Regions from separate parts of the Gottfriedia sp. NPDC057991 genome, predicted to be linked through region 2. Evidence: riboswitches for the same ligand, from Rfam matches in the RefSeq annotation. Region 2 holds a riboswitch; the other holds the start of a gene.
What was found. Region 2 has a riboswitch for thiamine pyrophosphate ahead of thiD (bifunctional hydroxymethylpyrimidine kinase/phosphomethylpyrimidine kinase). Riboswitches for the same ligand answer to the same signal wherever they lie in the genome.
Positions count from the first base shown of each region.

Region 1 (3,426 bases), on a different contig from region 2:
TGTTTCTACCTATTACCAACTTAAGCTTTCAATTAAACTGCATTTTAGGCATTTTTGAATCGTATCTTTTTTCTGGAAATCATGTACACAATTTTTTTGAACTGCATTCAGTTCAATTTTTAACTGATTCATATTTCTTTCCAAATGATTTATTTCTTTTATGATTTCTTCTACCCTATTCATATAAGGCTCACACCCTTATTGATAGATTTCTCCGCCTTGTTTTCTAAATTCAAGTGCTTTTTCTTTCATTCCTTCTTCAATGATTGAATCATTCTGAAGTTCTTCTTGTTTTACTAAATCTCGAATATCTTGTGAGATTCTCATACTACAGAATTTTGGACCACACATTGAACAAAAATGTGCTGTTTTAGCTCCTTCAGCAGGTAATGTTTCATCGTGATATTCAATTGCTCTTTCAGGATCAAGAGAAAGATTAAACTGATCACGCCATCTAAATTCAAATCTAGCTTTAGAAAGTGCATCATCTCTTTTTTGTGCACCAGGGTGTCCTTTTGCTAAGTCAGCTGCATGCGCCGCTATTTTGTATGTAATAACGCCTACTCTTACGTCTTCTTTATTTGGAAGACCTAAATGTTCTTTCGGAGTTACATAACAAAGCATAGCAGTACCAAACCAACCAATCATTGCTGCACCGATTGCTGAGGTAATATGATCGTATCCAGGTGCAATATCTGTCGTTAGCGGTCCTAATGTATAAAATGGCGCTTCCTGACAAATTTCTAATTGTTTCTCCATATTCTCTTTAATTAAATGCATTGGTACATGTCCCGGTCCCTCAATCATAACTTGAACATCGTGTTTCCATGCAATTTTCGTTAACTCACCTAGTGTTTCTAACTCAGAAAATTGTGCTTCGTCATTTGCATCGGCGATTGAGCCTGGTCTCAGTCCATCTCCTAAAGAGAATGTTACGTCATAGCGCTTCATAATTTCACAAATTTCTTCAAAATGAGTATACAAAAAATTCTCTTTATGATGAGCTAAGCACCATTGAGCCAAAATAGACCCACCACGAGATACAATTCCTGTCACTCGTTTTGCCGTTAATGGTATATAGCGTAATAATACACCCGCGTGAATCGTAAAATAGTCTACACCTTGTTCAGCTTGCTCGATTAGAGTATCTCTAAATACTTCCCAGCTTAAATCTTCAGCGATTCCATTAACCTTTTCAAGCGCCTGATAAATCGGAACTGTCCCTACTGGTACTGGAGAGTTTCGGATAATCCATTCACGTGTTGTATGAATATTCTTACCAGTAGAAAGATCCATCATCGTATCCGCTCCCCAACGAGTAGCCCATGTCATTTTTTCTACTTCTTCTTCGATTGAAGACGTGACAGCTGAATTACCTATATTGGCATTAATTTTCACATGAAAATTACGACCGATAATCATTGGCTCACTTTCAGGGTGATTAATATTCGATGGAATGACAGCTCTTCCTATTGCAACCTCATCACGAACAAATTCAGCTGAAACATTCTCTCGAATCGCAATAAATTCCATTTCAGGTGTAATAATCCCTTTACGAGCATAATGCATTTGCGTAATATTTCCATGATCCTTTGCACGTAACGGTTTTCTTTTTAACCCTTTAAATACTTCAACATTATGTTGATCTGGCTCTTTTCTATATCCATTATCTTCAGGCTTTACTTCGCGCCCTTCATACTCTTCAACATCATTTCGTTCAATCACCCAGTTTTGTCTAATCGCCTTAAGTCCCTTTCGAATATCAACTGAGCTAGCTGAATCTGTGTAAGGTCCGCTAGTGTCGTATACTCTAACTGGAGCATTTTCTTCTTCTCCAAAAGTGCCAGTTGTTGGACTTAATTGAATCTCACGCATTGGCACCTTAATGTCAGGTCTAGATCCTTCAACATATACCTTCTTACTCCCTGAAAAACTAGACATGATGGAAAAATTCATTTCATTTACAGAATTGTTCATTTGATTTCATTCCCCTTTTTAATTGGTTTAAAAAGGACGAAATCCAATTCATTTAAAGCATGAAAAAAGCCGGAATCTTATTTTTAAGACCCGGCTAAGTGTTAGCAAAACTACATTAACAATTATGAAATCATTAATGAGAAATTTCTAACTTCCCCACGCTGGTATGAACCAGATCAGGTCCTGAGGGTTAAGAAACTTAATTGCGTTTCTCTCTCAGCCCAACTAATTGGACACCCCTAGTCAATCTATTAAATTGTTCAAACTAAATATAAACCCACAAATTTAAAATGTAAATGTTTTTATTTCCCTAAATTTTTACAGAAATTCCAAATAAAAAAATTTTTTTGTTTTTTTATACTCCCAAAAATACTTGATTTCACTATACTTCAAGCCCAATTTCTGGTAATAAAATTAGACTAGTAAAAATAAATTTAGTATTGAATATTATTTTTTATATGCTATGCTAAGATTAATTTTCATACATATTCATCACTAGGGGATCCCTTGATAAGGGCTGAGAATAAAGTAGTTACTTTTAAACCCTCAAAACCTGAACAGGCTAGTACCTGCGTAGGAAAGTGGCGCACTTTAAACTTTTTTCGCGTGCATTGTAACCACTTTCTTTTTTTAGGAAAGTGGTTTTTTTGTTGAAAAAATTTTGATAATGAAAGAGGCTGGGACATGGAACTTATTGCAATTACAGATGATCAGCACTCAGTCGAAGTACTTGCTACAAAAATAATTCAAATAATCGATGCAGTCGACTATGTACATATTCGCGAAAAGTCGAAAAAGGCAATCGAGCTAATATCACTCTTAAATCTACTAAAAATAAACAAAGTAGATATGAAAAAAATTGTTTTAAATGATCGTTTAGATATCGCTATTTTCTCTAACCTATCAAATATTCACTTGCCAGGACATGGTCTTCCACTTGTTGATGTAAAAGAATATTTTCCTAATTTACGAGTAGGAAAATCAGTTCATACACTTACTGAAGCAATACAGGCAGAAAATGATAAAGCTGACTATATTATGTACGGTCATTGTTTTGAAACAGAGTGTAAAAATGGATTAACACCTAATGGGATTGAACTAATTCCAGAGATGAAAAAAACGTTAACTATACCAATCTATGCAGTCGGCGGATTATTACCTGAACATATTCAAGTTCTAAAAGAGAACGACATTGATGGTATTGCTGTAATGTCTGGCATATTTTCTGCCCGAAATCCTCTAGAAGCTGCGCTGCAATATTTTGAAAGGTGCAAATTCGCTTATGAACAAGAAATATGATGTTGTAGTAATTGGTGGTGGAATAATAGGTTGTTCCATTGCTTATTATCTAGCGAAAGAAAATATTCATGTCGCAGTTCTTGAAGGACAGCAAGTTGGACAGAAAACAACTAAGGCAGCTGCTGGAATGCTTGGTGCCCATTCCGAGTG
Region 1 covers NZ_JBHVQN010000005.1:369,292-372,717, forward strand. The annotation lists gene ACFVR2_RS18270 (hypothetical protein) at 13-183, opposite strand; gene thiC (phosphomethylpyrimidine synthase ThiC) at 199-1,977, opposite strand; TPP riboswitch at 2,114-2,228, opposite strand; TPP riboswitch at 2,465-2,574, shown strand; gene ACFVR2_RS18280 (thiamine phosphate synthase) at 2,662-3,276, shown strand; gene thiO (glycine oxidase ThiO) at 3,260-3,426, shown strand, end outside.
Region 1: another riboswitch for thiamine pyrophosphate. It lies ahead of thiC (phosphomethylpyrimidine synthase ThiC); the one in region 2 lies ahead of thiD (bifunctional hydroxymethylpyrimidine kinase/phosphomethylpyrimidine kinase).

Region 2 (3,426 bases):
TACATGCATCTGGTTTTATAAAAGCAGTTATTCTTGATGGTATTGTTGCCGGTGTAGGTGGAGTTTTAGTCTTTGTTCCACAAATTTTTATTTTGTTTTTACTAATATCATTCCTTGAAGATTTTGGATATATGTCTCGAGCGGCTTTAGTAATGGATCGTTCAATGGAAATGGTTGGTTTAACCGGGAAAGCATTTATTCCAATGATTATAGGATTTGGTTGTAATGTACCTGGAGTTATGGCAGCTAGAACAATTGAACAGCCTAGAGAGAGACTACTCACAATTTTGTTAACACCATTAATGTCTTGTTCGGCACGTTTACCAGTGTATGCACTATTCGTTGGAGCCTTTTTTGCGAAAAACCAAGCAATAGTTGTATTTTCACTTTATATACTCGGAATAGTAGTTGCACTAATATTAGCTAAGGTTTTTTCATCTACTATATTAAAGGGTGAGTTTTCATTATTTGTCGTAGAACTCCCACCGTACCGTATGCCACAAGGTAAAGCTTTGTTTAGAAGTACATGGGATAAAGGTAAAGGATTTATTCGAAAAGCAGGTACGTTTATTTTTGGTGGTTCTGTCGTAATATGGTTATTATCTTACATGGGACCAAGTGGTTTAGGTGTTTCGATGGATGATAGCTTTTTAGCAATGATTGGGGGCATACTTACACCAATACTTGCACCGTTAGGATTCGGAACATGGCAAGCAGGTGCTTCTTTACTAACAGGATTTTTGGCTAAAGAGGTTGTCGTATCTGCCATGAATATCATCTATCACGTGCCGAATGCGAATTCTTTACAAGGGATATTGTCAACACAATTCTCTGCACTTTCTGCATTTAGCTTTATGGTTTTTGTCTTATTGTATGTACCATGTCTTGCAACTGTTGCGACAATTCGTAAGGAAACAGGTTCAGTGAAATGGACGTATTTCTCAGTTGGATATGCATTAGTTATTGCATATGTATTAGCGCTAATGATCTATCAAGTTGGGAGTCTATTAGGCTACTAAAGAAAGGAGTATTTACTTATGATTGTCAATATTATAATAGGAGCTCTTATTTTTGGATACGCAGGGTGGACACTTTTACGATATATAAAGAAAACTAAAAAAGGTAAATGTGGTTCCTGCTCAATCGCAAAAACTTGTAGTTCAAATTGTGATACAAATTATTCAAAATAGAAATATAGCGTTAACTAGAAAAGATTTAATTTAAAGTAATCTGTCTAAATACTTGAATTAAGTAGAAGGATTAATTAAGATGATAAAGTAATCAACTTAAATAATTGAATAGTACTAGGGGTGCCGTAAATGGTCGGCTGAGATTAAGACACAATAGTCTTTGACCCTTTAACCTGATCTGGATAATGCCAGCGTAGGAAAGTGAACGGTAGAATACATTTTTTGTATTCATAACATTGATTTGTTCGAGCACAGGTCCTTATGGGATTTGTGCTTTTTTGTATTTAAAATCAAGTTTCATCTTCTATCTGTAAGATCAAAGAGTTCTATTCATGAAATAGGGGGAAGAAAATTGAAAAAAGTATTAACGATAGCAGGCTCTGATTCAAGTGGTGGTGCAGGTATTCAAGCGGATTTAAAGACGTTTTCGGCTCATCGTGTTTTTGGAATGAGTGTAATTACAGCAGTAACAGCTCAAAATACGCAAGGAGTGTTTGCAGTACAAGACATGACACCAGAGATTATTGCTAGTCAGTTAGATGCAATTTTTACTGATATTGAAGTAGATGCTGTAAAAATTGGAATGGTATCCAAAATAGAGACGATTAAAGTAATTGCTGAGAAACTAAAGCAATATAAACCAAAGCAAATCGTAGTTGATCCAGTTATGGTTTCAAAAAGCGGATTTGATTTATTAAGTCCGGATGCAAAGGAAGCTTTAATACAAGAATTGATTCCGCTAGCAACTGTAATTACGCCAAATCTTCCTGAAGCAGAAGTTATTACCGGAAGAAAAATTACAACGATTGACGAGATGAAAGAAGCTGCTATTCAAATTCACTCATTAGGTGCTAAGAACGTCCTTGTAAAGGGTGGTCATCTAGAAGGTGAAGCGACCGATATTTGTTTTAATGGTGAGGAGTTTACAAGCTTTAACAGCGTTAGAATTAATACAATTAATACCCACGGTACAGGTTGTACTTTATCTTCAGCGATTACATCTAATTTAGCAAATGAACTTGAATTAAATGAGGCAATTAGAGAGGCGAAAACCTATATAACATTAGCAATTCAACATTCCTTTTCAATCGGAAAAGGGGTAGGTCCTGTCCATCATTTCTACTCATTGTATGAAAAGGCAGGCGTTCAACATGTCTAATCAAAATGCAAAAATGACAAAGTGGAACTTTACAACACTTTGGTTTGGTGCGGCAGTTTCCGTAGCGGAAATTATGACTGGTGCACTGGTAGCACCACTAGGTTTTAAGAAAGGTTTGACGGCCATTTTAGTAGGGCATTTACTTGGAACACTATTACTTATTTTAGGTGGAGTCATTGGTTCTCAACAAAGATTGTCAGCAATGGAATCTACAAAAATTTCATTTGGTAGCTATGGTAGCTATTTGTTTTCGATTTTAAATGTTCTACAGTTACTAGGCTGGACGGCAATTATGATTTTAACAGGAGCTCGCTCAATCAATTTAGTTACAATAAAAGATTATAAATTTGATCACTTATGGGTTTGGTGTTTAGTAATTGGAATATTAATCGCAATCTGGTTGTACTTTGGACAAAATGCTTCAAAAAAACTTAATAGTTTAGCCGTTTGTTTATTATTTGTTCTAACAATTGTACTGTGTTTTGTTATTTTTAAAAGCGATAAAATCTTAACTCAACCAAGCACTACCGGATTATCTTTTGGAGAAGCAGTTGAATTATCAGTCATTATGCCACTATCGTGGATTCCATTAATTAGTGATTATACTCGATTTGCAAAGACAACAAAGGATGGAGCAATTGGTAGTTTTATAGGTTATATGTTTGGTAGCTCTTGGATGTATATTATTGGGCTAGGCGCAGCACTTGCTTTTAATGAAGTAGACCCGGTTGCTGTTTTAATGAGTGCAAATCTAGGATTGTTTGCAGTAGGTATCGTCGTCCTAGCTACTGTTACAACAACATTCATGGATGCATATTCTGCCGGAATATCAGTTACAACCATTTTTCCAAAACTAAATGGAAAACATATAGCCCTTATCGTTACAGCTATAGGAACATTATTAGCCGTTATTTTCCCAATTGAAAAGTATGAAGGATTTTTATATACAATTGGTTCATTTTTTGCACCGCTATATGCAATTTTATTAACGGATTATTTTATTCTAAAAAGAACAAGTATAAATAAATCGTTGAAAATTGATTGGATCGCGTTTATTACATGGGTTTTAGGAGTTTT
Region 2 covers NZ_JBHVQN010000003.1:276,857-280,282, reverse strand. The annotation lists gene feoB (ferrous iron transport protein B) at 1-1,019, shown strand, start outside; gene ACFVR2_RS12840 (FeoB-associated Cys-rich membrane protein) at 1,038-1,190, shown strand; TPP riboswitch at 1,297-1,407, shown strand; gene thiD (bifunctional hydroxymethylpyrimidine kinase/phosphomethylpyrimidine kinase) at 1,543-2,349, shown strand; gene cytX (putative hydroxymethylpyrimidine transporter CytX) at 2,342-3,426, shown strand, end outside.